2 regions of the Heliorestis convoluta genome follow, and region 1 is predicted to be linked to the other one. Evidence: a T-box and tRNA genes for the amino acid it is inferred to sense, from the RefSeq annotation. Region 1 holds a T-box; the other holds one or more tRNA genes.
What was found. A T-box is a leader RNA that pairs with one kind of tRNA and senses whether it is charged. The one in region 1 lies ahead of ileS (isoleucine--tRNA ligase), so its partner is inferred to be a tRNA-Ile.
Positions count from the first base shown of each region.

Region 2: it encodes a tRNA-Ile, which carries the amino acid that the T-box ahead of ileS (isoleucine--tRNA ligase) is inferred to sense. The anticodon was not compared.

Region 1 is NZ_CP045875.1:1,764,095-1,779,460, forward strand. Features, by position in the region: gene FTV88_RS08435 (biotin/lipoyl attachment domain-containing protein) at 1-616, shown strand, start outside; gene FTV88_RS08440 (YggS family pyridoxal phosphate-dependent enzyme) at 742-1,428, shown strand; gene FTV88_RS08445 (cell division protein SepF) at 1,451-1,921, shown strand; gene proC (pyrroline-5-carboxylate reductase) at 1,933-2,757, shown strand; gene FTV88_RS08455 (YggT family protein) at 2,809-3,066, shown strand; gene FTV88_RS08460 (DivIVA domain-containing protein) at 3,172-3,801, shown strand; T-box leader at 3,823-4,054, shown strand; gene ileS (isoleucine--tRNA ligase) at 4,160-6,889, shown strand; partial or broken gene pduL (phosphate propanoyltransferase) at 7,101-7,654, shown strand; gene FTV88_RS08475 (ACT domain-containing protein) at 7,796-8,086, shown strand; gene FTV88_RS08480 (PFL family protein) at 8,110-9,477, shown strand; gene FTV88_RS08485 (DUF5665 domain-containing protein) at 9,605-9,922, shown strand; gene FTV88_RS08490 (TraR/DksA C4-type zinc finger protein) at 9,948-10,676, shown strand; gene FTV88_RS08495 (alpha/beta-type small acid-soluble spore protein) at 11,366-11,647, shown strand; gene lspA (signal peptidase II) at 11,779-12,255, shown strand; gene FTV88_RS08505 (RluA family pseudouridine synthase) at 12,271-13,233, shown strand; gene pyrR (bifunctional pyr operon transcriptional regulator/uracil phosphoribosyltransferase PyrR) at 13,524-14,072, shown strand; gene FTV88_RS08515 (aspartate carbamoyltransferase catalytic subunit) at 14,153-15,094, shown strand; gene FTV88_RS08520 (dihydroorotase) at 15,078-15,366, shown strand, end outside.
Region 2 is NZ_CP045875.1:1,610,677-1,626,042, reverse strand. Features, by position in the region: gene FTV88_RS07785 (ATP-binding protein) at 1-58, opposite strand, end outside; gene FTV88_RS07780 (chemotaxis protein CheC) at 51-686, opposite strand; gene FTV88_RS07775 (response regulator) at 687-1,052, opposite strand; gene FTV88_RS07770 (FAD/NAD(P)-binding protein) at 1,307-2,176, opposite strand; gene FTV88_RS07765 (4Fe-4S dicluster domain-containing protein) at 2,181-3,194, opposite strand; gene FTV88_RS07760 (4Fe-4S dicluster domain-containing protein) at 3,247-4,191, opposite strand; gene FTV88_RS07755 (hydrogenase iron-sulfur subunit) at 4,188-4,628, opposite strand; gene FTV88_RS07750 (CoB--CoM heterodisulfide reductase iron-sulfur subunit A family protein) at 4,625-6,607, opposite strand; gene FTV88_RS07745 (CoB--CoM heterodisulfide reductase iron-sulfur subunit B family protein) at 6,621-7,496, opposite strand; gene FTV88_RS07740 (4Fe-4S dicluster domain-containing protein) at 7,493-8,065, opposite strand; gene mobB (molybdopterin-guanine dinucleotide biosynthesis protein B) at 8,501-9,010, opposite strand; gene fdhD (formate dehydrogenase accessory sulfurtransferase FdhD) at 9,073-9,864, opposite strand; gene mobA (molybdenum cofactor guanylyltransferase) at 9,868-10,461, opposite strand; gene FTV88_RS07720 (TVP38/TMEM64 family protein) at 10,507-11,226, shown strand; gene FTV88_RS07715 (metallophosphoesterase family protein) at 11,242-11,853, opposite strand; gene FTV88_RS07710 (Nif3-like dinuclear metal center hexameric protein) at 11,876-12,997, opposite strand; gene FTV88_RS07705 (tRNA (adenine(22)-N(1))-methyltransferase) at 12,952-13,752, opposite strand; tRNA gene FTV88_RS07700 (tRNA-Ile) at 14,097-14,171, opposite strand; gene rpoD (RNA polymerase sigma factor RpoD) at 14,258-15,366, opposite strand, start outside; gene dnaG (DNA primase) at 15,348-15,366, opposite strand, start outside.

The DNA.
Region 1 (15,366 bases):
TACCTCACCCAGATCGGGTCTTGTGGTCTATGCAGTTGATGGGTTAGAAGATATTATGTCTGTTAGAATATTAGAAGAAAGAGAAGCCCATCAAATCTCTTCACTTCGAGAAAAAGAAAGAAGAATTGAAGCAAATCAGCTTATACAACAAGGACAACCTCTTTTTAAGATTATTAACAACCTCGATAAAGCCCACTTCTTAGCTCACTATAAAATACAAGAACTAGGAAGAGCATTGGTGCCAGGCGCTCGTGTTACTTTGGCCTTAAGCCCAGAAGGACCTACTTTCTCAGCTCGTGTCATTAATGTACGGGGTGGAGACGAAGCTTGGGTGCTTTTACAGCTTTCCAATCCTTCAGTCGATATCATGAAAGAGCGGAAAGTAAACTTCCAACTTGTCGATAAAATTCATCGTGGCATTGTTTTGCCAACGTCAGCTCTTGTTGAGAAAGACGGTCAAAGTGGAGTTCTGTTGAGCATCAAAAAACGTGCCCAGTGGAGACCTGTCGAAGTCATTGCTGTCATTGACAAGCAGATGGTTGTGCAAGGGATTGATGAAGGTCAACTTGTTGTCTTAAATCCTCAATATATTCAAGAAGGACAAGAAATCAAATAAGGGTTGATCCATAAAAAGTCAGAAAATAAAAATATAATAGAGACATATTTTTAAAAGAAATGTAGCAGGATTTTCCTTTTTCTGTGGCGAAATACGAAACAGGCTGAAGGGATTGAGCATAAATAATGGGTCATATTGAGAAGAATCTGGACCGTCTTCAACAAGAAATTCATGCAGCAGCTCATAGATCAGGGCGGAAGCCAGAAGAGGTTCGGCTCATTGCAGTGACAAAAAATGTTTCGATCGCAAGCATAGAGGAAGCGATTGCTGCCGGCGTTACAACGGTGGGAGAAAATCGTGTGCAAGAATTGAAGAATAAGATTCATCAAATACACACTCCCGTTCAATGGCATATGATTGGCACATTGCAATCTAACAAAGTAAAGTATATCTATGATAAAGTCGATCTTATCCATTCGCTGGATAGAATATCATTGGCCATGGCCATTCAAAAGTATGCTAGGTTACTCGGGAGGCCAATCTCTTGCTTGGTTGAAGTCAATGTGGCACAAGAAGATAGCAAGGAAGGTTTGAAGGTAGAAGAAGTTCCTGCTTTTCTACGTCAAGTCTCTCAGCTAGAAGGAATAGCTGTACAAGGTCTCATGACCATGGCTCCTTACACAGAGAAACCTGAAGAAGTTCGTTGGGTTTTTCAAAGGCTGCGAGAGTTGTCCCATGAAGTAACAGAAAGTAATTTTAATGGTGTTACAATGAAAGAGTTATCCATGGGTATGTCCAACGATTTTAAAATTGCTGTAGAGGAAGGCTCCACCATGGTTCGTGTAGGAACTGCAATTTTTGGTGAGCCTTAGTTAGAGAGGAGGAGCTTACACAGTGGCGAAGATCTTAGACAAGTTTTACAATATCATGGGCTTAGGTGATGAGTATGAAGAAGTGGAAGAGAGAGTGGTAAAAGAGCCAGAGAAAAATAATTTTTCCGCTAAAAATACGCAGGAGCGACCAGAGAGACAAATTGGTGCACCTGTTTTAAGTCTAGCATCGGAAAGACAGAAAAAAGATCACAAAGTGGTTGTTGTCGATCCGAAAAGTTTTGAAGAAGCCCAGAGCATTGCCGATCACCTTAAAAGTAAAAGGCAAGTTATATTAAATCTAGAAAAATCGGATCGTGAAATGGCACAGCGTATCATTGATTTTGTCAGTGGCACCACCTATGCTCTTAACGGTTCGATGCAAAAAGTAGGTGCTCATATCTTTGTTTTTGCACCGAGCCATGTCGATATATCGGGAGATATACTTGCTGAGAGTACACTGATACGTCCTCGTGTTTGGGCGAGTAAAGGCTAGGAGTGAATCATTTGGGTCAACAGTTTCTCCAAAATCGAAAGATTGGGTTTATCGGTGGCGGAGCTATGGCTGAAGCGTTGCTACGAGGTCTAAGCAATCTATTTACACCTGACCGCCTAGCCGTCTCAGACTTATCAGAACAGCGATTAAAGTACCTAAAAGAGGAATTATCGGTAAATATATATATAGATAATAATTTACTTTGCAGAGACTGTACCATTCTTCTGTTGGCCATAAAGCCACAAGTGTTACCACAAGTGCTCACTTCCCTGAAAGGCAAGATAGGGAGAGACCACCTTGTCATATCTGTAGCAGCTGGGATTTCATTACAGAAACTTGAATCGCTCTTGCCAGAGGGTGTTCCTGCTATCCGAGTAATGCCCAATACGCCTTCTTTGATCGGGAAGGGTGTCTCGGCGCTATCCAGAGGAACTCACGTTTCAGATGAACAAATTGAAGCAGCTATGACTTTGATGGGTGCAGTTGGTACTGTAGAACTTGTCCCAGAAGCTTATATGGATGCTGTAACGGGAGTCAGTGGTAGTGGGCCTGCCTATGTATATTTATTCATCGAAGCTTTCATTGATGCAGCTGTACGAGAAGGATTACCACGTGATTTAGCGCGCAATCTTGCCTTGCATACTGTAATAGGTGCTGCTGAAATGGTCCTACAGTCGGGCAACCATCCTGCTGTAGAAAAAGATAAAGTAACCTCACCGGGCGGCACAACGATAGCAGCGCTAGAAGCGCTAGAAGAAAAAGGGCTGCGGTCAGCTCTATTCGCTGCTGTTAATGCAGCAGCGCAACGCGCTCGTCAGCTTGCAACATCCGAATAAAGCTTTATATGGTCTTTCGCTAGATTTTTTTATCAGAATGGAGGTTGACCTTTGGGGCTTGGCCAGATTATCTCTACGGCTTTCTGGGTGATGAAAGTCCTTATCTTAATCCGCGTTGTTGTCTCTTACTTTCCTCATAATCCTAACAATGCAGTTTTTAAGTTTATTTATGAAGTTACCGAGCCAATACTGGCACCTTTACGTAAAGTTGTACCGATTCCAAAATCATTGCCTATTGACTTTACCCCGCTCGTAGCATTTATTCTATTAAGCATTTTAGAGCAAATTGTTTGGAGCATTTTTCGTTAATTAAATTTAACAAGCAGGGTATAACTACAACAGAGACCTTGTTACACAGAAAAACAACTGTTTTTTGTAAGAAGCACCTGTTGAACCATGGGCGAGGAGGTCTCAATGTTAACGCCTTTGGAGATCCACCAAAAAGAGTTCAAAAAAAGCGCCTGGGGTTATAAAGCAGAAGAAGTCGATTTTTTCTTGGATAGAATTGCACGAGCTCATGAAGCTTTATATAAAGAGAATATGATTCTCAAAGAAAAAATAGCCCAGGTAGAAGATAACTTGTGTCGATACAAAAAACTAGAAGAAACTTTAAGCACAACGCTGCTTTTAGCCCAAAAGACGGCTGACGAAGTGAAATCATCAGCCCAACGAGAATCGGAATTGATGCTTAAAGAAGCAAAACATCAAGCAGAAATTATCATAACGAATGCCAAAGATAAACAAAAAGAGCTAGAGCAAAATTTTGAACACCTTAAGAATCAATCTCGACAGTTTCGTCTTCAATTTAAAGCGATGCTACTGTCACAACTAGAAGCTCTGAACGAAGATGAAGTTGCCAAAAAAGAGATTGACGAGAAGAATCAGAAAAAAGTAGAATGTAAAAAAGAGTCTGCCCATACCTATAATGATCAAGATGAGATGTTTTCACCGGCTCTACAGGTAGCAATCGCGAAAGCCGATTTTGCTGCCCCTGTAGAAGGGTTTACGGAGTTAGGTGGATCAAAAATCAATAAAGCCATATAATAAAGCTTATAATCTACTATTCTAAAAGCAAAGAATGGGACAGATAGCATGGAATTGTCTTGACAGCGAACCTGGATTTGGTGGAAGCCAGGACTTGACGACCATGGCTATATCCCCCAGGAGCTGCGTCAGTGAAGCAGAGTAATTGACGACGGAAGTGGCCGTTATCCGCGCTTAAGAGGCTGTGAGCTACCTGTGTTAAAGGTGGATTACAGTGAATTAGGGTGGTACCGCGAGCTATTTCGCCCCTTGCATATGTAAGGGGCTTTTTATTTTATATTGAGGTGTGAATAGGTTGAACGAGAAAGATACTTTAGATTACAGCAAAACATTGAACTTGCCAAAAACAGATTTTCCAATGCGAGCAAACTTACCCAAACGAGAACCGGATATTCAGAAGTACTGGGATGAAATTAACCTTTATCAGGAAGTAGCTCAATCCAATCAAGGGAAAAAGAAGTTTATCCTTCATGATGGCCCACCTTATGCCAACGGCGACATTCACTTAGGTCACACATTGAACAAAGTGCTGAAAGACTTTATTGTCAAGTACCACTCCATGGCGGGATACGATGCGCCATATGTACCGGGTTGGGACACCCATGGTTTACCCATTGAGCAGCGAGCCATAAAAGCTTTAGGTTTAAATCGTCATGCTGTTTCACCTCTTGAGTTTCGTCAGCGGTGCCAGGAATACGCATTAAAATATGTAAACATTCAGCGAGATCAGTTTAAGCGTTTGGGTGTTCGAGGCGACTGGGAAAACCCCTATCTAACGTTGCACAAAGATTTTGAAGCGGCTCAAATCGGCATATTCGGTGAAATGGCGAAAAAAGGCTACATCTACAAAGGCATGAAGCCTGTCTATTGGTGTGCTTCCTGTGAGACTGCTCTGGCAGAAGCAGAAGTTGAATATGGTGATAAAGAGTCTAATTCTATTTATGTAAAATTTTCTGTTGAAGATAGCAAAGGTCTCTTTGCCGCAGAAGATGCTTCAATTGTAATCTGGACAACAACGCCATGGACTTTACCAGCCAACGTAGCCATCACGGTTCATCCAGAATATCGCTATGTTCTTGTAGCTTACGGCGAAGAAAAATTAATTCTAGCGAAAGAATTGCTTTCTGCATTCGAAGAAATTACAGGGCTAGGTACTGGTAAAATCATAGGAGAATGGTCAGGGAAAGAACTAGAATACGTAACTTGTCAACATCCCTTCATGGATCGCCAGTCTATTGTTATTGTGGGAGACCATGTAACACTAGAACAAGGTACAGGCTGCGTTCATACGGCACCTGGACATGGGGAAGAAGACTTTATGGTTGCTAAGACCTATAAGCTTCCTGTCATCTCTCCACTCGATAACCAGGGGCGCTTTACAGCCGAAGGAGGTCTTGTAGCAGGCCTCAAAACGACAGATGCAAACGCTGTCGTAATTGAAGAATTGTCCAAGAGAAATCAACTTGTTCTTTCAGCGAAGGTACGACATCAATATCCTCACTGTTGGCGCTGTAAAGAGCCCATTCTTTTCCGTGCTACAGAGCAATGGTTTGCGTCTATTGATGGTTTCCGCCAAGAAGCACTTACTGCGATTGAACAAGTCCAATGGATTCCAAACTGGGGTAAAGACCGAATTCATAATATGGTGGCCGATCGAGGCGACTGGTGTATATCCCGACAACGGATCTGGGGCGTACCGATTCCCATCTTTTATTGTAGCGATTGCGGCGAAGCGATTATTAATGACGAAACAATTACCCATATTCAAAAGCTTTTCCGCGACCATGGTTCTGATATTTGGTTTGCGAAAGAGGCTGATGAGCTCATCCCTCCAGGTTTGGCTTGTGGTAAATGCGGTCATGGCTCTTTCCGCAAAGAAACAGACATTATGGATGTTTGGTTTGACTCAGGATCTTCCCACGCTGCTGTGCTGGAGGGGCGGGAAGGCCTAAGTTGGCCTGCTGATCTGTACTTAGAAGGTTCGGATCAGCATCGCGGCTGGTTCAACTCATCGCTATCAACGGCTGTCGCTACAAAAGGAACAGCGCCCTATCGCGCTGTCTTAACCCATGGTTTTCTTGTTGATGAGCAAGGACGCAAGATGTCTAAGTCCTTAGGGAATGGCGTTGATCCCCTCGATGTTATCAAAGAGATGGGGGCTGACATTTTACGTCTCTGGGTAACGTCAGCCGATTATCGATCGGACGTGGCTGTATCTCCCAATATTCTTCGCCAGATCGCCGACAGCTATCGAAAGGTAAGAAATACATTCCGCTTTTTCTTGGGCAATTTATACGATTTTGACCCTGCGAAAGACATGGTAGCAGATCAGGATTTATTAGAACTGGATCGCTGGGCTCTTATGAACTTGAATCGACTTATTCAGCGCGTAACCACAGCTTGCCAGAATTATGAATTTCACGTCATATACCATGCTGTTCACAACTTCTGTGCCGTTGAAATGAGTGCACTATACCTAGATATCATCAAAGATAGACTCTATGCGTCACCGGCTGAATCTCTAGAGAGAAGGTCAGCGCAAACAGTTCTTTATAAAAGCGCCCATGCCCTAGTACGATTGCTGGCACCATTTATTTCCTTCACCGCCGAAGAAATCTGGCGCCATATACCGGGAGCAGAGGCTGAATCGAAAACTGTACAGACCATGCCTTGGCCTGAGTACAATGACTCTTACAACGACCTGCTCTTGAAGAGTAAGATGGAAAAGCTCTTAGAAGTCCGTGCTCGCGTCTCTAAAGCCCTGGAATTGGCTCGTCAGAATAAAGTGATTGGTCACTCCTTAGAAAGCAAAGTAGAACTATATGTCGAAAAAGACTTGCAAGATTTCCTGAAAGATGAAAACCTTGCACCTTTCTTCATTGTATCAACGGCCAGAATTGCTGGACTAGGTCAAGAAGCGCCGGCTCATGCCTATCGGGATCAAGAATTCCCTCAGCTAGCTGTTGTTGTAAGCAAAGCAGAAGGAAGCAAATGTGAGCGTTGCTGGATTTATAGCACTGATATTAGCCAAGATGAGGATTATCAAAAACTATGCCCTCGTTGCGTAGAAGTAATCCAAGGAAAGTAAATCAAAATTGTAAAATAAAAGTTCCTAAAGCCACCGTATGGATACGGTGGCTTTACTTCTCTCTGATAGTTTCTATTCACGGGGTAACGATACAGATAGTGCTTAAAAGCGAGGGAGGCGAAAGAAGATGGCTCTATCGGCAACGAAGGCTACCAAAAAGATGATTGCCATCGGTGTATCGAACCGCCACATTCACCTGGCTGCACAAGATATGGAGATTCTTTTTGGGCCAGACCATGAGCCCCAAGAATTTAAGAAGCTATCTCAACCTGGTCAATATGCCTCACAAGACGTCGTTACCTTACTAGGACCGAAAGGTACCATTGAAAAAGTACGAATCTTAATGCCTTTTCGATCGAAAACGCAAATCGAAGTTTCCTTGACAGACTGCTTTAAGCTCGGGATTCCTCCTGTTATTCGAGATTCAGGTGATACACAAGGCTCGCCGGGTGTTACTATGATCGGACCGAAAGGGCAAGTTACTCTTCAAGAAGGCGTGATTGTAGCAGCACGTCATATTCATCTAAAACCTGAAGAAGCAGAATTATTAGAGGTAAAAGATGGGCAACGAATCTCAGTGGAAGTACAAGGAGAACGAGGGCTTCGCTTTGATGAAGTTTAATTCGTGTTCACCCATCTTTTGCAGCAGAAATGCATATCGATACCGATGAAGCCAATGCTGCTGCCATAAAAAATGGTGAACTTGTCACCCTTTTATTACCAAAGGAAGCGGCAAAAGCAACAACACCTTACGCACTTGTGTGAACAATCATAAAAATATTTGCAACTTCGACAATTTTTGATATCAGGGCAGGAGTTGCAAGAGCAGGCACGAAATAAGTAAGAATACCTTGTAGACAAGGTAATCTTATAGGCTTGTGCCTTTTTTTTGAGGAGTGGAACTTTATGACAGCGAAAAAAGACAATCGCGTTATTGTTACTGTAATCGGACAAGATAAAGTGGGAATTATTGCTGCTGTAGCTACTATTTTAGCAGAAGCCCATGCCAATATCTTGGATATTAGTCAAACGATTATGCAAGAAGAGTTTTTTGCCATGATCATGGTTGTTGATCTCGAAGAGGCCCGAGTTTCCTATGATCAACTTAAAAGTACCTTGGATGAAAAAGGAAAGAGTCTGGGCGTTCAAATCATGGCCCAACATGAAGATGTCTTTAAATTCATGCATCGTATTTAATTATTACAGGAGGCCATGATACTATGCCGATGACTATCGCCAATGATGAAATTTTGGAAACCATTCGAATGGTACAGATGGAAAACCTTGATATCCGAACAATTACCATGGGAATTTCTTTGAGGGACTGCACTCGTATCAGTGCTGATACTACAGCCCAGGCTATCTATGATAAGATTACGAAAAAAGCCGAAAATCTTGTTCAAGCAGGAGAAGAAATCGAAAAAGAATACGGTATTCCTATTATAAACAAAAGAATTTCTGTAACTCCTATCGCCATTGTTGCAGAAAGTTGTAGCGAAGGAGATTATCTAAAAATTGTTAAGGCTCTTGACCGAGCTGCGATTGAAGTCGGCGTCAACTTTATTGGTGGATATTCTGCCTTGGTTCACAAAGGAAAGACCGTCGGCGATGAAAAGCTCATTCAATCGTTACCAGAAGCTTTAAGTATTACAGAGCGGGTATGTGCTTCTATCAATATTGCCACGACCAAAGCAGGCATCAATATGGATGCAGTGGCTCAAATGGGAAGAATTATTAAAGAAACGGCAGAAGCAACAGCGCAACGTGACGGAATTGGATGCGCCAAGCTTGTTGTTTTTTGTAATGTTCCAGAAGACAATCCCTTTATGGCCGGTGCTTTCCATGGGATTGGAGAGCCTGAGTCTGTCATTAACGTAGGTGTAAGCGGTCCCGGTGTGGTATTAAATGCTGTTCGGAAAAAGCCGGGCTGTGATTTTGGAGCGCTGGCTACAACGATCAAACATACAGCATTTAAGATTACTCGTATGGGAGAGTTAGTTGGACGTGCTGCCTCTGCAAAGTTAGGTGTGCCTTTTGGGATTATTGATCTTTCTTTAGCTCCAACACCAGCCATTGGTGATAGTGTGGCAGATATTCTGGAAGCCATGGGATTGGAACGTTGCGGTACCCATGGAACAACAGCAGCCCTAGCACTCCTGAATGACGCCGTAAAAAAAGGCGGCGCTATGGCATCTTCCCATGTTGGTGGTCTATCGGGCGCATTTATTCCTGTTAGTGAAGACGCTGGCATGATTGCAGCTGTAGAAGTCGGTGCATTGAGCATCGACAAGCTAGAAGCGATGACCTGTGTGTGCTCTGTCGGTTTAGATATGATTGCAGTACCTGGTGATACAGCACCTGAAACCATCAGTGCAATTATTGCGGATGAAGCAGCCATTGGCATGATTAATCGCAAGACCACTGCCGTTCGTATCATTCCCGTTCCTGGCAAAAAAGTAGGGGACCATGTAGAGTTTGGTGGATTGCTCGGACATGCGCCTGTAATGGAAGTACATCCTTTTAGTGCTGCTTCTTTCATTGGTCGTGGAGGTCGAATTCCGGCTCCCCTACAGGCTTTAAATAACTAAAAAAAGAAAACAATGCAAAGCCACCTTCAGTTTTTTAGGAGGTGGTTTTTTTTGCAAGAATAAAGGAGTTAAAAACTCAGAAATAGAAGATATTTACATATAGTAAGGTGTTGAGAGGATGGGCAAAATGAAAGAGGAGAAAAAGAAGCCAGAAAATCCGCAGCTGCTGGAAAAAGTATCTCAAAAGATCGATGACATGGCTGTGGACTTGGAAAAATTAAAAGTGGCTGAATATATAGAAATGCTGAATAATCCCAGACGGCTGCTTTTTCTTAACTTTTTAGCAGGTATTGCTAGAGGCCTTGGGATGGCTATCGGCTTTACCATCTTAGGTGCTATTGTCTTGATCATTTTGAGAGAACTGGTTGTCCTGAATCTTCCTCTAGTAGGTGGTTTTATCGCTGAAGTGGTGCGAATGGTGCAGACGCAAATGGGCATGCAATAAAATTATAAAGGGGCTGTGAAGACCCATGCATTCTCAACCATCGATTGATCATGAAGCGCAATGGGACAGACTAGAAGAGATGGAGAAAGAGAACGAGCGGATGCTTCACCATCTAACAGAAGATGCGCTGGGCGAATCACTTGGTGAATCGATACAAGAACTGAGCACCTATGACAATCATCCGGCCGATATTGCTACGGAACTCTATGAGCGTGAAAAAGATCTAGGAACACGAGATCGACTCAGTCGAGAACTTGATGAAATCGTTGAGGCGAAGAAGAGAATAACGGAAGGTATTTACGGAATTTGTGAAGATTGTGGAGAGACCATTAACACAGAAAGAATGGAAGCCATGCCTACGGCTACCCTATGTATTCGTTGTCAAAGAGAAGAAGAGTCCCTTCACCCAGACCGCCATCCAAGACCGATTGAAGAAGATGCACCGCCTTACCCCTGGGGAGGCCAGTCTGATCACCTCTATTCCATTGGTGAACATGGTGCGGATCACGATGGAAAGGATCCAGTTATGTACGATGGCGAAGATACCTGGCAAGAGGTGGCTGCCTACGGTTCTTCAGACTCTCCCAGTGATATCGAATTTACACCGGAATACCCCAACATCTATCCAGATCATGGTGAAAGAATCGGTGGCTCTGAAGCCATCGAGATGATTCCTGTAGAAAAAGACAAAGATGGCACCTTCTATCAAGACATGGATGGTTTCGATGATGAAATCGGGCCAAGACCTCTATAAAAAAAGGCACCCTTTCTAGGGGCCTTTTTTTCGAGTTAAACCGCCCCCATGCTTGGTTGGCACAACCCTTTGATGAAAATAGCTACCAAAAGGAATGTCCCTGTGCCATCCCTGCTATGTCCGATTACGTTGGGGTTACTTCATAGAGGGGCCAGGTCATCACGCTTTCCTCCGCTCTGGACTGGTCCCACGCTGTTACCGCCAGCAAGCTGGCGACAGCTGAGGTCCCAAGTCCCGCTGCGGAAAGCGTGATGCCCAGGCCCAGAAGGTTTTTGCTGATTGTTACTTCCGTTGGAATAGCTTGGCGAAAATTTCTTCTATCCGCAACTACCTATTGTATTTGCAATGCAATAGGCCAAAACTCAGTCACAACCAGCAAGATGTATCTGGGTCAGGCGTTATGACTTCCTGGAGAGAGGACTTCAGACCTCAGCCATCGGCAGCTTGCTGCCGCTCATGGCGTGGGATGAGTCCGTTCGGAAGGAAGTCATAACGCCTGACCCCACCACAGAGTAGCTATTTTCGTTGAAAGCGTACTTTGCTTTATCTCAAGAAGGACAAATAAACCATCCCTGTCATGGCATGGACATTACCCCAAAGGCTAATTGTTTTAACAATAGGTTCATGCTATGAAGCGCTCCATTGTGAGGCATTCTATGACCAGACAAGGAGGGAGGTGAAAAAGTAAAATGCCTAATCGTAACAAAGCCGTTTTCCCTGGAGCCCAATCTGCTTTGGATCGCTTCAAGTACGAAGTTGCTTCTGAAATCGGCTTGTCTAACAAGATCCAAACCCAGGGCTGGGAAAACATGACTACCCGCGAAGTTGGCGCCATCGGTGGTTTTATGACCAAGAAGATGGTTCAACTGGCAGAACAACAATTGGCTCAAAACAACGGTGTATCGAGTCAACTCGCTCGTTCTGCTGGTGCCGATGCTAGCCAGGGAGCAGCACAAGAATCAGGCCGATAAGGATGTCATAGAAAGGTCAGCCCTAGGGCTGGCCTTTTATTGATAAAACAGGCTAGTTGCATCTCCCATGATGTCTATGCTAGAATGAGGCAGATTCTCCGCTGGAAGGAGTGTTCTTTTTTTTGAAAAAAGTGCTTCCCCAAAAGATATCGAATCGAAGCTTCTGGAGCATTGTTTTTGTTATCGTCTTTATCGATCAGCTCACAAAGTGGCTGGTACATCAACAGATGACGCTTTATCAGTCGATACCCTTAATCCCCAACATATTCCATCTTACCTATATCCGCAATCCTGGTGCAGCTTTTGGGATGTTAGCTTATCAGAAAAGCTTTTTCATTGTTATAACAATTCTTATTCTATTGGTTATTTTTTATTTCTATCGAAAAATACCACCAGAGCAACCTATTTTTCGACTTGGATTGGCTTTGCAAGGTGCTGGCGCCATCGGTAATTTTATTGACCGATTGAAAGACGGTTATGTAATCGATTTTTTTGACTTTCGACTTTGGCCTGTCTTTAATATTGCCGATATAGCCATTTCGGTAGGCGTTCTCTTGCTTATCTATAGCATTCTTACAATGCCAGACGATGAAAAGCAAAAAACATAAGAAGCGGTGACAATCGTGATAGATGAAAACAACTGGTTACCTGATGAAATAGAAGGCGAAGTCCTTCAAATAGAAGTCACGCCAGAGGAAGCAGGAAGCCGTCTCGATCTCTGGCTTTTTCAAAAAGGCATTGCGCCTTCACGTTCTCATGGACAGATTTGGATACGAGATGAAAGAGTTACTCTCCATGGCAAAGCGCTAAAGGCCAACTATAAAGTGAGATCAGGCGATCAAATTCAAGTTAGCAAATCTTTTCCACAACCCGTTGCCATTGGTCCGGAAGATATTCCAATTTCAATCGTCCATGAAGACGAAGATGTTGTTGTAATCAACAAACCAGCCGGTCTCGTTGTTCATCCTGCAGAAGGTCATCATAGTGGAACACTGGTCAATGCTTTGCTTTACCACATCAAAGACTTATCAGGCATTAATGGCGAGATTCGACCCGGCATCGTTCATCGCATAGACAAAGATACGTCGGGATTGTTGGTGGTTGCTAAAAATGATAAGGCCCATATCGATCTGGCCAACCAGGTCAAAGAACATCGTGTTCAAAGAGATTATCTAGCTTTAGTCCATGGAATCGTACCTGCTGAGACGGGTCGTATTGACGCCCCCATTGGTCGTGATCCCCAAGATCGACAAAAGATGGCAGTGATATCAACGGGGAAAGCAGCGGTGACACACTTTGTTGTCAAAGAGCGATTTCCTGTAGATGCTGGCTTTAGTCTCCTACAGTGTTCTTTAGAAACAGGCCGAACACATCAGATTCGTGTTCACCTCGCCTACATGGGTCACCCTGTTGCAGGTGATCCCAAATACGGCCCCCGCAAAAGCGCTTTTAACTTAAAGGGGCAAGCCTTACATGCTTGGCGACTTCAATTTCAACATCCGCGCAGTCAAGAAATGATGACTTTTGAAGCGGAAGCACCAGAAGTACTTCTAAAACTTTTGGGCAAACTAAGACAAAAGGATTGACAAGATTCGACATGAGACTTACAATAGTTTTAATAACTAGACCATCCTTTAACTCGGTCCTGTGAGGCTGACAAGGTTGGGCATCGTAGAATATAGGATGTTACATTGAATTTCCCTAAGAGGCTAAAAACCTCAGTGGAGAGGTAGCTTTTTTGTAGGGTGAATTCTACCTATAACAACGAAAGCCTGTCTTTGTCGGTGAACGACACAAGGCAGGCTTTTTTGCTGTACTGTTATGCCTTATGTTTGGGGTTTTACTATCTGGAATGGGAACAAGGAGGGTGCGTTCCATGTCTTTACCAGTGAAAGCTCATTTAATGGATTCAGAAGGAATTCGCCGTGCTATAACCCGTATTGCCCATGAGATTGTAGAAAAAAACCAGGGTGTAGAAGAACTTGTTTTTGTAGGAATTCGACGCCGTGGTGTGCCTCTGGCACAGCGTTTACGGGAAAAAATTGCTGATATTGAAGGCTTACAAATTCCGCTAGGTGCACTCGATATTACCCTCTATCGAGACGATCTTACGACTTTGCACGTACAGCCCCTGATCCACAAAACAGAGGTTCCGTTTTCTATCGACGGAAAAATCGTCGTTTTAGTTGATGATGTACTTTATACAGGTCGTACAGTAAGAGCTGCTTTAGATGCCTTGATGGACATAGGTCGACCTCAAGCCATTCAATTGGCTGTGTTAATCGATCGCGGTCATCGGGAGCTTCCAATTCGTGCTGATTTTGTTGGAAAAAATGTACCAACTGCGAAAAAAGAAAACATTTCTGTTCGTCTTCAAGAGATTGATGGAGATGATGTTGTTTCTATTCAGGAGATTTCTTTCTGATGGAAAAAAGAACCTCCCGGCCTGCCAGGAGGTCTTTTTATGACATTTCTGCCTAGGAGTTATAGGAGGCGAAGCATTCAATGAGCTTGCAACGGAAAGATCTACTCGGCTTACGAGGCATGAGTGCCCAAGAAATCACCCATATTTTAGACACAGCACTACCAATGAGAGATGTAATTCAAAGAGATATTAAAAAAGTACCGACCTTACGGGGTAAAACGGTCGTCTGTTTGTTCTATGAAGCTTCGACACGTACGCGCACGTCCTTTGAGCTAGCAGGCAAATACATGAGTGCAGACACAATCAACATTTCTGCCTCAACTTCCTCTGTCGTCAAAGGAGAGTCTTTGATTGACACAGGAAAAACCATCGATGCCATGGGCGCGGACATTATTGTGATCCGCCATGGTGCTTCTGGGGCACCGGCTATGCTAGGAAAGCATGTAAAAGCACGTATTATTAACGCTGGAGATGGTGCTCATGAACATCCCACGCAAGGGCTTCTAGATATGTTAACGATACGAGAAAGAAAAGGAAAGCTAGAAGGGCTTACCGTTACGATTCTCGGCGATATTTTACACTCACGAGTGGCACGCTCTAATATCTGGGGTTTAACAACAATGGGTGCGAAAGTTCGTGTCTGTGGACCTGCCACACTATTGCCACCGGAAATCGAGTCACTCGGCGTAAAAGCCTATACATCGGTAGAAGAAGCCTTAGAAGGTGCCGACGTAGTCAACGTGTTGCGGATGCAATTGGAGAGACAGCAAAAAGGCCTCTTCCCGACGATCCGAGAATATGCTCGACTTTATGCTTTGAATCAAGAACGACTTAAGCGCTGCAAATCCGATGTACTCGTACTGCATCCTGGACCGATGAACCGAGGCATTGAAATTGCCAACGATGTAGCGGACGCTGACTTTGCAGCCATTGAAGAACAAGTCACCAACGGAGTGGCTGTACGGATGGCCATTTTGTACTTGATGATGGGAGGAGGCGCTGCCCATGGCTCTGTACATTAAAAAAGGTCGAGTGATTGACCCCGCCAATGATGTAGATAGAATCAGCGATCTAAAAATTGAAAATGGACAGATTGTAGGTCATGCTCTTGCTTTAGCAGAAGAGGCAACGAAAGACGATGTAGTCATCGATGCAGAAGGAAAGCTTGTTATTCCTGGATTAATCGATCTCCACTGTCATCTACGCGAACCGGGTGGTGAAGCGAAAGAAACGATTGCTACGGGAACTCGTGCAGCAGCGCGAGGCGGCTTTACCGCTGTTGCCGCCATGGCCA
Region 2 (15,366 bases), 150 kb from region 1:
CAAGAACAAGGACACCTACATTGACCTGATTAATGAGTTGTGATAATAGATTATTCATAGATGTCCACCAGCATTTCATCGATCTTTTCAATGAGCTTTGTCGCAGAGTCTAACTGTAACATGACTACTATGGCACCTTCAATCTTTTCTTCCCCAACAACGAAGGTGTTGCGAAGCACGAGCGTGTAGTAGCCAGGATAAAAAAAGGGCTCCGGTCGTAATCCTTCCACAAAGAGAAATTCAATCTCTGGCAAAGAATAGTCTATTCTTGTGTTGAGCAAGTTACCGAGACTGCCAATAATAACATTGAGTAGCACATTGCCAATCTCTTTCATGGCATCGGTATCGGTGTCAGAAAAAAGAGAGTCATTGCCGTTGTGCTCGATAAAGTCTTCATCGCCTAGCATAAGATTGACCAGCATTTTTCCCTTATCCACAGGAAAAAGCAACTGTGCTTGACCACTACATTCTACACCAAAGCGCAAAGAAGAAGATACAACATGACCTTGCAAGATGGATGTAATTAGTTCTTGTATGATGGAACTATCACGTGCTTGTAGCAGTTGTACTTCTGGAACTTCTAGATAAACCTTCTGGCGCACCATTTCAGAAAGTACATGACCTGCTTGTCCAATGACAATGTTCATATATTCCTTGAGGGCATCTTGTTGTAAAGGGTTGAGCATTTAAATTGCTCCCTTCATAATCTGTACCACTTCTGCGATTTTTTCTCGATTGATTGGTTTTTGTAGAACGGCAAGGGCCCCTAAGGCTAACACTTCTTCTCTCACAAATCTTTGCACATCTGCAGTAAGTATAATTACAGGTTGGTACGGATCTTCCTCCCTGATCTTTTGCAACACTTCTTGGCCCGTCATGCCTGGCATGAGTAAATCAAGCAATATATAATCAGGTTTTTCACGCAAGTAACTATAGTAACCTTCTATACCATCACCAGCTGTGATAAATTCCGCATCTGGTAATAATTCTCTTAAAAGCCGAATCATTTGGCTCCTGTAGACTTGCGAGTCATCGATCACCAAAATCTTCATCTCTGAACCCCTCTTTTCAGTTGCACCGATTTATTACTTATATATTTCTTGACGTAAGGCCTAGTTCCTTCTATTAAAGTCTCGATATTGTACACTTTTTCGCGAGAAGATTGCTTCGGGTGTAAAAAAGAATAAACATAACGTCGGGAAAGAACTGAGATATGATAGGTCACTATGACTCTTCCTATGCAAAGATGCAAAGAAAGGAGCCCTCTATTTCATGGAGGGACTCCTTTTTGTTCTACGGGTCTTTATTAGTATTCGTTGGGCATTTTTTTCATTTCTGCTAAGCTAAAGACAGGTCCATCGAGACAAACGAAGCAACTGCCGATGTTGCAACGACCGCATTTGCCGATGCCGCATTTCATGCGCATTTCTAAAGTTGTAATTACGTTTTCTGCTGTAAAGCCCAGTTTGTCAAGAATGCCCAAGGTAAACTTAATCATAATCGGAGGTCCACAGATAATGCAAACACTATTGTCCGGGTCCGGCTTCAATTCTTCCAAGTAGGCTGGAACAAAGCCAACATTTCCTTTCCAACTATCATCACCACGATCTACCGTTACGGAGACTTTGAAATCTCCTAAGGCCGGCCATGTTTCAAAAAGGTCGTATTGAAAGACCAGATCAGCAGGCGATCGAGAACCGTAGATAAGGTGAAGCTTTCCATAGTCATCGCGGTGATCAACACAGTAGCGAACGGCTGTCCGTACAGGTGCTAGACCAATACCACCACCGATAAATAAGACGTTTTTCCCTTTTATTCTTTCCATAGGAAAACCGTTGCCGTAGGGACCGCGAATGCCTACCGTTTGTCCTGGTACGATTTCATGCAGTTCATTGGTTAGCATGCCTACTTTTTTGATCGATAGCTGCAGGTGATCTGGCGCATCGGTGGCTGAGAACATGGCTTCCCCAACACCTGGTAAAGAGAGCATAGCCAATTGACCTGGTTCAGTGTGAAAAGGAACGACCATTTGTCCATTTTCTTCTTTGGAGATATAAAAGGTCTTAACATCGGGCGTTTCTTCAATAATCTTGGTTACTTTTGCTTTCATCGGTACTAGAGGGTTGATTCGTTTGATATCTGCTGTTGTTGCACTCGTCTGGTTCGCTGCAATCATTCTGTTATCGGCCATCTACTTTCGCCTCCCTTACCTGATTGATCACATCGGTGATCTCCAGATTAACAGGACATTTGGCGATGCAGCGACCACAACCTGTACATTGATATTTTCCGTACCGCTCCGGGAAGTAACGAAGCTTATGCATAAAGCGCTGGCGGACTTTTTCTTTTTTACTGGGACGAGGGTTGTGTCCTCCAGCCATTAAAGCGTACTCATTAAACATACAGGAGTCCCAACACTTTATCTTTACGCCACAATGCTGGTTTTTCTTTTTCTCTGAGATATCAAAACAGTGACAAGTAGGACAAAGATAGGTGCAGGTTCCGCAAGTTAAGCATTTGCGCCAGAGCTGATCCCAGAGGGGATGTTCGAACATGCCTTGTAGTTTTTCGGCAATTCCAGCACTGTCTACTTGAAGAATGCAGTCTTCTGGATCTGCGGCGACAGCTGTTGACTCTACAAGCAAAGAAGTTGCCGCTATATCTTCTATAACCTTTTCTCCTTTTTCAGTTCGTGCCAGCATGCCATAGTGGTCGCCAAGATCATAGAGCTGCAAGTCTCCACTTTCATGTTCTTTAGGATTTAGCCCCATAGAAGTACAGAAACAGTCTGGTCCCGGCTTTGTACAGCCAAGCGTCACAATGGTAGCGCTTTCTCTGCGACAGTTATAAGATTCATCCACATATCCTCTTGTTAAAAAAACATCATCCATACAGACGATGGCTTGCATATCGCAAGATCGAACTCCAAAGAGAATATAGGGCTTTTTCTCTGGAAGAATTTCCTCGTATTCACCATCGATCCCGTAAGCAGTAAATTTATATATCTTCTCTGTCGATGGAAAAAAGAGTTCTTTCGGACTGATGGAGCTGTTATTCTCCATCGAAAGCTCTACCTCATCCCTGTAAAACCCGTAGCGACTCAGGTCACCTTCTTGAACCGGTACATAAAGAGGCATTTTCTTCGACAAAGCGCTGAGCACTTCAGACAATTTATTTTTGGGAAAGGCTTTCAAGACGGAATCACCTGCCTCACATTTCGAATAAAAATACTTTTCTCGGTCTCCATTACATAAATTCTTCTGGATCGTCTAATTTAAAGTGATTCAGTGGTCCTGCTTCTTCTAAATCGGTTCCTGCATCATAGGAACCGAAAAGCTCATCAATGTCTTGCATAATTTTGCGATTAATAGCCATGATGGGGATTCCAGCAGGACAGACACGCTCACATTCTCCACAATCTACACAACGACCGGCTACATGCATGGCTCTTGTAATCCCGAAGAAAGCATTGTCTGCCTTCGTAGCTGCTTTGTTGACCCATCCTTTTTGGTCTGATTCAAAGATGCATTCTCGACAATTACAGGCGGGACAAATATTTCGACAGGCATAGCAACGAATACACTTCTCATGTTGCTTCTGCCAGAAATCATATTTTTCATCAGCGCTCATTGCTTCAATCGCCTGTACTTGTTCATAGCGGGCTTCAGCTTTTTGGCCAACACCTTTTTGATTGGCTACTTCTGCTGTTAGACCTGTCGGCCTAGCTGGTTCCTTGGTAATTGTTACGGCACCAAGAGCCTGATCGGCTAGTACAGGGTTGGGATAGCGACATTCTTGACATTTATTCAATAAAGGCAAGTTATGACGATTCCGGTGATCTTGAACGGCTTCTTTATCAACCATGCCAAAGCACGGAAGTCCTATGATATGCACCTTTTCTTTTTGTACTTGCTTATCTTGAATAAGCCGTAGAATGCCTCTGCTGTCACAGCCTTTGACAAAAATAGCAATCTTCTCATCACTATTGCGATAGTCTAGAAGCAAGCTCGTCAAATTATTGACTGCAAACTCATCGTAATGAAGCTTTTCTACTTCTTCTACAGATTGGATAAAAAGAGGCGGTGTTAGATACCAGCGACTTCCTTTGGTCCAACCCAGGACGCCCTTTACTTCCCCTGATGCAAGCAGTTGTTGAGCCACTGCTTGCATTTCCTTGATCAATTCTTTCATAGCTCCTCCCTCAACTTGTTGTTCGGTCCCAGAGCTTTTACTTCTGCTGCCATTTCTGTCACTACGTCACGAAATTTCGGCGCTTCTGAGCCAGAGATCCATCGTGCTTGAAAGCGTCGTGGATCGATGCCCATATATTCTAGGAGCCGCTGCATAAGCAAGTACCGTCTACGGGTAAAATAGTTACCTGTTGAGTAATGACAATCTCCTGGGTGACAGCCTGCCACAAGAACAGCATCGGCCCCTTTTTGGAAAGCTCGCAAGACAAATTGAGGGTTCGTTCGACCGGAACAAGGTACGCGAATCAATTTAACGTTGGGCGGATATTGCATTCTCGACAGACCAGCCAGGTCAGCCCCTGCGTAGGTGCACCAATTACAGGCAAAGCCAACGATATTGGGTTCCCAGGCTTGTTCAGCTTGCGTCTTTTCTTCTATCGTTGACACAGAGCATCCACCTCCGCCAATATTTGTTCGTTCGTAAATCCTTTAATGTTCATAGCGCTAGAGGGACAGTTCACGGTACAAGCGCCGCAACCTTGGCAGAGACCTGCGTTAACATGGGCAACTTCCCGTTCTTTCATCTGGCCATGAACTCGTTCTGTAATCTTTTTGCCATCGATGGCTTTATAGGGACATATAGACATGCACAAGCCACAGCCTGCACAGACGGCTTCATTACATTCCGCTGTCATTGCTTCTGAGGTCAACTCTCCTTTGGACAGAAGGCCTGTTGCTTTTACAGCGGCTGCCGAGGCTTGGGCGACTGATTCTGGAATATCTTTCGGCCCTTGGCAAGTACCAGCAAGATAAATACCTGCTGTGTGTGTTTCAATCGGCTGCAATTTGGGATGGGCTTCTGAATACCAACCGTGCTGATCATAAGAGATCCCTAGACGGCGCGCCATGTCTTTGGCATCTTTTTGTGGTTCCATACCGGCTGCTAAAACGACCAGATCGGCTTCTATTTCAATCGGGCGACCGACGAGAGAATCTTCTCCACGGACTATCAGTTTATCGCCGACTTGGAATATTTTAGAGACTCGACCGCGAATATACTGTCCATCATATTGTTCTTGCGTACGCTTGTAGAACTCTTCGTAATTTTTCCCGCCTGTCCGTACATCCATATAGAAGACGTAGGATTTGGACTGAGGCAACTTTTCTTTAATCAACGTAGCATGCTTGGCTACATACATGCAACAAGCCTTAGAGCAGTAAGGCCGGTCTTTCGCTTCATCTCGAGAACCTACACATTTGACAAAGACAATTTTTTCTGGAATTTTGCCATCTGAAGGCCTTTTGATCTTACCAGCTGTTGGCCCCGAGGCATTCATCAATCGTTCAAGATGGAGGCCCGTAATGACATCGGGGTAACGTCCGGCACCGTATTCTTCATATTTTGATATATCAAACTGTTCAAAACCTGTAGCAACTACAATCGTGCCAAAGCGCTCTACAATTACTTCGTCTTTTTGCTCATAATCAATGGCTCCTGTTGGGCAAATCTTTTTGCAGACTCCACACTTGCCATCTAACAAATAACGACAGTGATTCGCATCAATGACAGGCTTGTTCGGTACGGCTTGTGGAAAAGGCACATATACAGCTTTGCGAGGCCCTAAATCCATTTCAAATTCGGAAGATACTTTTTTCGGGCACTTTTCCTGGCAAAGTCCACAACCTGTACAGAGATGAAAGTCTACATAAGCTGCCTTTTTACGCAATGTGACATCAAAGTTCCCAACAAAACCATCTACCGATTCTACTTCAGTATAGGTGGCCATCTCAATGTTAGGGTGTTGCGCTGCTTCCACCATCTTCGGTGTTAGAATACAGGCCGAACAATCTAAGGTTGGAAAAGTTTTATCAACTTGAGCCATCCGCCCACCAATGGAGTGCTCTCTATCTAGCAAAGTCACTTGAAAACCATTGTCCGCAATATCAAGGGCTGCTTGAATTCCTGCAATGCCCGCCCCAATAACAAGGGCACGCTTTGTAACAGGAATTGTGCTTGTCGAAAGAGGCTGATTTCTAACCGCTTTGGCCACAGCCATTCGAACGAGATCAATGGCTTTTTCTGTTCCTTTTTCTTTATCAGCGTGTACCCAAGAGCATTGCTCTCGAATGTTCACTTGTTCACTCATGTAAGCGTTAAGGCCAGCACGCTCTGCACACTTGCGAAAGGTGTTCTCATGCATGCGGGGAGAACAGGCGGCTACAACATACCCATCAAGATTCTGTTCTCTAACAGCTTCTTGAATCATCATTTGACCCGGTTCTGAACACATATATTTATTTTCACAGGCATAGACCACCCCGGGATAGCTTTTGGCCATCTCAGCAACTTGGTCACAATGCACGGTGTTAGCAATGTTTGTACCACAATGACAGACAAAAACGCCAATTCGTTTCACGCCATTTCCCTCCTCATTGAGCCTCTGTGGCGCTTAGATTTTGAAGCAGAGACTTGGCTTCTACGAAGTGCTTATCAAGCCCAAGCTCACTCGGAGCAAGGCCAAAAGCAGTTCCCATCAGTTCTGTAAAATAGTAAATTGGCAAATTGAAGGAGATACCTAAGGCTTTCTCCGCTGCTTTTTGCCGCATATCTAAGTTAGAAGTGCAGAGCGGACAAGGCGTAGCAATACAGTCTGCTCCAGCAAGCTTGGCATAGCGTAAGACCTGTGCTGTCATTTCAACAGCCGCTTGCGTCCGTGTAATTGATAAAGAGCCGCCACAGCATTCTGTTTTGTAGGCCCAGTCTACCGGTGTTCCGCCTAAAGTTTTAATGATTTCATCCATCATGAGAGGATTTTCAGAACTGTCAATGGCTACTTCAGGCGGCTTTACAAAGAGACAGCCATAATAGCAAGCGACTTTAAGTCCTTGTAGAGGCTTTACAACGTGAGATTGAATTTTTTCTAAAGAAATATCATTGGCAAAAACCTCAAGGATGGAGCGTGCTTTCGCTTGTCCTTTTAGCTTCATTTCTATAACTTCTTCGATTTCCACACGAGCTTTTTTATCTTGTGTTGCTAGCTCTGCAATTTTTAAACGTTGATAACAAGCAGCACATGAAATCACCACATCATTGAGACCATATTGTTCTGCCAGCGCCAGGTTACGCGCTGGCAAGGCTTGTGCTAAGAGAGGATCTCGATTGTGTGCAGAAGAGGCACCACAGCAGTTCCAATCTGGAATCTCTACAAGGTTGAGCCCTATTTTTTTGGCAACGGCATGGGTGGATAGTCCATATTCAAGGCCTGTTCCGTGAAGGGAGCAGCCAGGATAGAAACCATACTTCACTTTTTGCCACCTCTTTTCTTTTGCACATTCTCGAATATTTTGGCTACTGCTTCTTTATTCTTAATCGATTCTGGTAAAATCTTTAGTTTTCCTTGCAACATCATGGAAGGCGCTAGTTCTGCATCTTTAAACCATTGACCTGATAAAATATTGTAGCGCATAATGAGGCCCACTTCATGGAGACGACCGTGGCTGGATACAGATTGTAAGAATAGATCATTAAATAGATCGGCTCTTTTATCAGCAACAAGGCCTGCTTTCTTCGCTTCAATGCGTAAGGATTCCATCACTTTTGCTGGTTCTACGTGGCGAGGGCAGCGTGTAGAACAAGTCTCACAGGAAGCACATACCCATATGCTATAGGTACTTAAAGCTTCTTGGATTAGGCCTACTTGAACCATACGTATGATTTGCCGCACTGTGTTCTCCATGGCAAAAGCAGCAGGACAGCCGGCAGAGCATTTCCCACATTGATAACAAAGAGAAACATCGGCGTCATATTGATCTTTCAAAAGAGCTCGAAAGTCATCGCTCTCTGGTACTGTTTTGGACATTTCAATCGATCCCATCGTAGACTCGACCTCCTCCATGCATTATCAGTCGTAGAGATTCTAGAGTATGATCAATGGCCATAATTCTGTTTTATAAAAAACCTATAGAAGTCTGTGGAAGTAAAAAGAAATCTTGAAATGCGTAAATTCTCACAAGCCAAGATGCAACTCTATTTATATATATATATTAAAACAAGTTGTCTTATTTCTCCTTATTGTCACAAGGACTTCTATTCGCTTCCTTACTTATAATTCCTTCTTAGATGCATGATTTTTGCTAAAACAGATAGTTCACAAAAAAGACCCTCTAGCGCTTGAATGATTTTTCACTATAACTGATATTTTATTGGAATTGAAAAGCGAATTCAAGGATTAAAGTCATAAAAGAATTTTCCACTTTTATTTAAAAAGATTGAGCAACCTTTCTGTAAAAAACAAAGGTTGCTCAAGGCTTCAACAACTTTTTTGTTGTTTTTCATTTATAAACTGCTCAATTATCTGCGTAATTCCCTCAATATCATCGATATGGAGTAGCGGCACAGTCAAGTCAAGAGAGTCGTCAGAAGCAACCGCTAGTAACTCTTCCATAGGTGTAATGATTCCTCTTCCTAGGCAAGCACGATGCACTTCTATCTTTTTCTGATTACCCTTTTTGTACCCTTCTGTCAAAATCAAGTCTACTTCTGTGATGCTTTGAACTATTTTTTCGAGATCCCTTTCTTCCTGCACTGTCTCCATGATAGCCACTTTGTAAGGCGACGATAAGACAACGATGTCGGCCCCAGCTTGTCCATGGCGATAGGTGTCTTTACCAGGTCGATCTATCTCAAAGTCTTTGTGACTATGCTTGATAATGGCGATGCGGTAGCCTTTTCGTTTTAAATCTTGAATCACTTTTTCTATTAATGTCGTTTTGCCAGAGTTAGACGTTCCCACCACTGATAGGATCGGTATTTTTTTCATTTTCACCCTTCTCACATTGAGATAGTCATTGGTTCATCGGTTAGATCGGTTATAGAGAACACTCAAACTAGGATGCGATCACGATGGCTATAAATGTTCATTCGTTGTCCTCGGGCAAAGCCAATTAAAGTAATGCCCAGTTGTTCAGCATAGGACGCCGCTAAGTCGGTTGGTGCAGAACGAGACACAAGTATGGGGATGGACATTTTAGCTACTTTGGTTAGTATTTCTGAAGAAATTCGACCTGATGTAAGGAGAAGTTTATCATGAAGCGATTCTTGATTGATAAAGCATTGGCCTATGATCTTATCAACAGCATTGTGTCGTCCTACATCTTCTCGATAGATAGATATCTCTTGCTTATTACAAAGGGCTGCGGAGTGAACGCCACCGGTCTGTTGATATAGTTCTGATAAAGTTTGCATTTTTTTCATCAACTCTAGGACGGTTTCTGCTTTTACCTTCATTGAAGAGTTGGCGATTTTTTTGCTGCGCTGCACATCATCGAGATGATAAAAAGAAGTCCCCTTGCCGCAACCTGTTGTGATAAAACGTTTCATGAAAGTTTTTTCAGCCACTTGTCCAGCTTTTGCTTCTACAAAGACCTGGCCTTTCTCTGCATCAGAGCGAACCATCTCAATGTCATCCGCTTTTCGGATAAAGCCTTCAGCCGCCAAAAAACCGATGGCTAGATGCTCTTCATACTCTGGTGTCGTAAGCAGCGTAACCACTTCTTGCCCATTGAGATAAATGGTTAGGGGCCATTCTACGACCAATTGGTCTTCTAACAATTCTTCTCTTTGGCCTCCTTCATAGAGACGCTGGATCGGCCAAGCTTTGGTTCTTTTATTCATGATTCAAGTGCCCTCTTTAATTTTTTCCTTCGCCTTGGCGTAGTCATCTGGTGTATTCACATTGAAAAATAGTTGTTCTAAAGAGCCCCATTGATTGATGATCTCTTCTTCCACATAGCGAACCCGAACTTGATCATAAAAAGCTACAACTTTTCTTTCACCACGCTGAAGAGACTTTTCGATAGCTGGTAAACAGTTCTTTGAGTAGACGGCGTACAGCGGTTGCAAGTGCTTCCCTATCTTCGGTACAACCACATCATAGCCTGGTGATAACTCCAAAAGCTCTCTAATAGACTGTGCTTGAATAAAAGGCATATCGCAAGCAACGATAAAATTATATTGATAGGTTGATTGAAGTAAGGCAGCGTGTATCCCACAAAGAGGGCCTCTATAAGAAAGTCGATCTTTTGTAAAGATTACATTCTGGTCTCTATATAGTTCTGGCTCATTGGTGACGATAATGATTTCTTGCACAACCGACTGAAGTTGTTCTATAATAAGGTCAATTAGTAATTTTTCCCCAATTGGTAAAAGAGATTTGTTCTTTCCCATCCGTACATTCTGTCCACCTGCTAAAATGGTGGCTGCTGCTTCCATTGATCCCATTCCTTTTTTCATAGGAGCGAAGCAAGGAGGTTTGTCTTGAAGATTCCTTTTAAGCTATCCTACCTACCTTGGATTCTCCTACTCGTTGTTATCATTGCTTTTGCGATTATACCGGTTCTACGTCAAAATCTATTTTTAGCGACAGAACTCATGGTTACAGGCAATTTCTCAGGCTTACGAGATTATGTACTTTCTTTTGGTATGGCCGCTCCCATTATCTCTTTTCTGCTCATGATTTTTCAGGCTTTTGTCTCGCCCATTCCGTCTATCCTGATCTTTATCGTCAATGGAGCCATTTTTGGAAAGTGGCTAGGCTTTTTTCTTTCCTGGTTCAGTTCCCTAGCGAGTGCCCTTTTCTGCTTCTGGATAGCTCGTCAATTGGGTCGTCCTTTTGTCGCTCAATTCGTGCAAGATGGCTTTTTGGGTAAGATCGACACCTTTTTAGCAACCTATGGCTCTATGGCAGTCCTTTTTACCAGACTTTTGCCCTTTATGCCTTTTGACTTCACTTCTTACGCCTTTGGCTTATCACGCCTTACTTGGTGGTCCTTTGCCTGGGGTACTGCCTTAGGGCAGACACCGGCCATTGCCTTTTATACCTTCCTTGGCTATCGCTCTTTGTCCCTCTGGCAGTACCTTGTCTACTTTGGTCTTTGGGTACTCTTGCTACTTCTTCTTACACCCTTATTAAGCAATTTGTTCAAAAAGAAAGGGTATCAAAAGGTAAATAGAGCAAGTAATAAGCTAGAGTCATAAAAGTTTTCCGCTACGTTAGTCTATAGGAAGGCGTTTCACTACAATTTCTGAGGTAGATTGATTATAGAGTACAAGACTTCCTCGACTGCTGTCTCGAGGATCTCCAACAGAGCCCACTCCAACAATATAACGACAGTGGTCATGCAGGTAGAAGGCGACGCCTTCCTGTAAGGAGATGGAGCGAACATCTCCTTGTTCATATTCAAAGCAAGTTACTGTATGTTGATGTCCGTGAAAGCATATTCGAAAATCTTGAGCATGGAAGTTTTTCCATGCTCTTTCTTCATCAACAATTCTCTCACCAAGTGGATCACGAGGACCGCCATGGACCCATAAGATTTCATTGTCTTTCCTGTCTTCAATAGGCCATGAAGCATAAAAATTCCATAAGCTTTCATCGATTTCACCGGAACGATACTGTGAAAGAACGTAAGCATCACAATTGCCACGAACAGCCTTTACGTTTTCTCTGTGAAGAATCTCTAATGTTTCTTGAAAACCTTTGCCATTGCGATGATTGGGTACATCACCAAGAAAGACAATCTGATCAACATCTCGTAACAGATTCAGAGCATTTTTCAAAGCATTGACGTTCCCATGAATATCAGAGATGATACCATAGCGCATAAGTTCCACCTCTTTCCAAAAATCATAACAATCGCAATGGATCCTGATTGGGTTCATGTACAAAAAATTCTAGATTCCGCTTCTCTTCCTTCGCTTTGTCTTGTAAATATTGAGCCAAACGATCCATCGCTGGTTTCTCTGTGGCAAAATGACCGGCGTCAAAAAGATCGATACCCAGTGCCAATGCTTCTTGGCCTTCATGATATTTGATATCGCCAGTTAGCAGTAAGTCTGCACCTCTATAACGAGCATGTCCAATGGTCGATCCACCGGAACCACCGCAAAGGGCTATTTTTTTCACTTTTCTCTCTACGTCGAGGCCAACCCAGCGTAACGATGTGAGATTTAGCTTTTGCTTCACTTCTTCTGCAAAGTCTTTTATCGCAAGAGGTGTGGCCAGTAGGCCAATACGTCCGAGACCATTTTTCTCTCCTTCGTTTTGCAGTGGATAGATATCATAGGCCACTTCTTCGTAGGGGTGTGCTTTGAACAAAGCTTTCAAGACTGCTTTTAGTTTTTTCTGGGGTACAATCGTTTCCACACGCATTTCCTTGACTTCTTCTATCGTACCAACAGCGCCAATATGGGGGTTGGCTCCTTGTAAGGGCAAAAAAGTACCTGTTCCTTCTGTTCGAAACGTGCAGTGGCTGTATTGCCCGATATGACCAGCACCGGCATCACCAATGGCTTGTCGCACTTTTTTCTCATCTTCTAAAGGTACAAAGTAGGCAATTTTTACAAGTTCTTCTTTCTTATTCTCATACAAGGGCTCCACATTTTCTAAGCCTAGCTTTTCTGCGAGTACATCGTTAACGCCGCCTCGCGCAATATCAAGGTTGGTATGGGCGACATAGATTTGCAGGTTATTTTCGATCACTTTTTTGATCAAGCGCCCCTGTAGTGTATCCCAGCGCAAATGGTGTAAGGGCTTGAAGATAAAGGGATGATGCAAAACAATCATTTGGCATTCTTTCTCTAGGGCTTGTTCGAGGACAGCCTCATCAAGATCTAGAGCGAGATAAACCTTTTTCACTTCTGTTGCACTATGACCTACTTGCAATCCTACTTGATCCCAATGCTCCGCCAAAGCTTGTGGCGCTATTCTTTCAATCCATTCGATGATTCTTCCGCATGCAAGAGCCATCTTCTCACCTCTTCTAATTCTTTGATTCTCTTTGCCTTTGCAGCGAGAGCTTCTTGATCTATCTTTCGTCCCGCTTGCATACCTTCTAATGCATTTTGCTCTTTTTGGATATGTTTTTCGACAACTGGCAAGAGAAGGGGATGTTTTTTGTCTAATAATCTTGGTCCTAATAAACATTCTATCGCTTCAGTGATGACTTTCTTTGTCTCTATGTTGCTTCCTTCTCTATCATTTCTATCATGGTTTTTATTCTTTTTCTCCGTTGTACCTTCTGAACCCTGCTCAGCAACGATGACTTCATAGATTCGCTTGTTATCTTCTATAAGATCTTCTTCGACAATCACCCAACCCTGGTCTAGAAGCCACTTCCGTAAAGAAGCTGCTCCTTCTAAGGGTTGTAAAACCATTCGCTCTATCGTCTCTACTTTGCCGGCACTTGCGCCTTCTTGTAGGATTTTCTGAATCGTTCCTCCACCCATGCCAGCAATTACAACCGTCTCTACTTCTCCAGCTTGCAGAGGTTCTAAGCCATCGCCTACACGTACTTCAATCTTATCTTCCACGTGAAAGGCTTTCACATGTTGCCGAGCGGCCTCTGCTGGACCTTGATGAACATCTATAGCAATGGCTCTATCTATTTTCCCAGACTTGACAAGGGAGACAGGCAAATAGGCATGATCGGTTCCTACATCGGCTAATACCGTCGATGCGGGTACCAGCTCTGCCAACCGAGCAAGGCGCATACTTAAATCCATGGTTTACAATTCCTCTCTGTCTATTTATCAACCTCAATGGGGTAAATGCCTTTTATTATGAAATAGATACTCTGTGGTGGGGTCAGGCGTTATGATTTCCTTCCGAACGGACTCATCCCACGCCATGAGCGGCAGCAAGCTGGCGGTAACAGCGTGGGACCAGTCCAGAGCGGAGGAAAGCGTGATGACCGGGCCCCTCTATGAAGTAACCCCAATGTGATCAGGAAATATTGATTTTCATCATTGGTTGTGCCCGACCGGGCATGGGGGGTTAGCACGAAGAGGGCTATAAAAGTCAAAAACCCCTTTGCCTGAATAGGCAAAGGGGTGCTTAACACCATTATTGGTGGGCCCACCTGGGATCGAACCAGGGACCAACCGGTTATGAGCCGGCCGCTCTACCGCTGAGCTATAGGCCCGTCACGACATCCCTCATCCGAAGTGGGGATGTCTCTTAAGTCCTTATAGATTATATTATAGGATCCACCATTCGTCAATAGCCTATTTAATCCAAATAATCTTTTAATTTTTTGCTGCGACTGGGATGGCGTAGCTTTCGTAAAGCTTTTGCTTCAATTTGTCGTATACGCTCACGAGTTACACCGAACTCCTGACCCACTTCTTCTAAAGTTCGAGATCGGCCATCGTCTAAACCAAAGCGCAATCGCAATACTTTCATTTCTCGTGGAGTCAATGTTTCGAGCACTTCTTCTAGTTGTTCCTTTAATAAGATAAAAGAAGCCGCTTCAGCTGGAGCTGGTGCATCTTGATCTTCAATAAAATCTCCCAAGTGAGAGTCTTCTTCTTCACCAATCGGCGTCTCCAAAGATACTGGTTCCTGGGCGATCTTCATAATCTCTCGGACTCTCTCTACAGGAATTTCCATTTCTTTGGCGATTTCTTCAGGCAAAGGCTCTCTTCCGTATTCTTGCAACAGTTGTCTTGACACACGAATCAATTTGTTGATCGTTTCTACCATGTGTACGGGAATACGAATTGTTCTTGCTTGATCTGCAATTGCTCTCGTAATAGCCTGACGAATCCACCAAGTCGCATAGGTTGAAAACTTGTAACCCTTCCGATAGTCAAATTTTTCAACTGCTTTGATCAGTCCTAGGTTTCCTTCTTGAATCAGATCAAGAAATAGCATACCTCTGCCTACATATCGTTTGGCGATAGACACAACAAGTCGAAGGTTCGCTTCTGCAAGCCTTCTTTTTGCTTCTTCGTCGCCTTCTTCCATCGCTTTGGCAAGTTCTATCTCTTCTTCTGCTGATAATAAGGGAACCCGCCCGATCTCCTTTAAGTACATTCGAACAGGATCGTCGATCCCTACTCCCTCGGGAACAGAAAGGTCGACCTCGATTTCCTCTTCTTCTCGAATGATCGGCTCCTCGCCCTTATCAAGCGTTTCTTCTGTGTTGTCTGGAACAACGTCGATCCCCAGATTACCAAGTTGTTCGTAGACTTCATCAATTTGCTCTGTTGTCATTTCCACACCTTGCAGAGCATCCATGATTTCTTGGTATGTGAGGAGACCTTTCTGCTTGCCTCTGGAAATCAGATCTTGTACATTTTGAAGTTGTTTTGCCTGTTCATCTTTCTGCTCTTCTT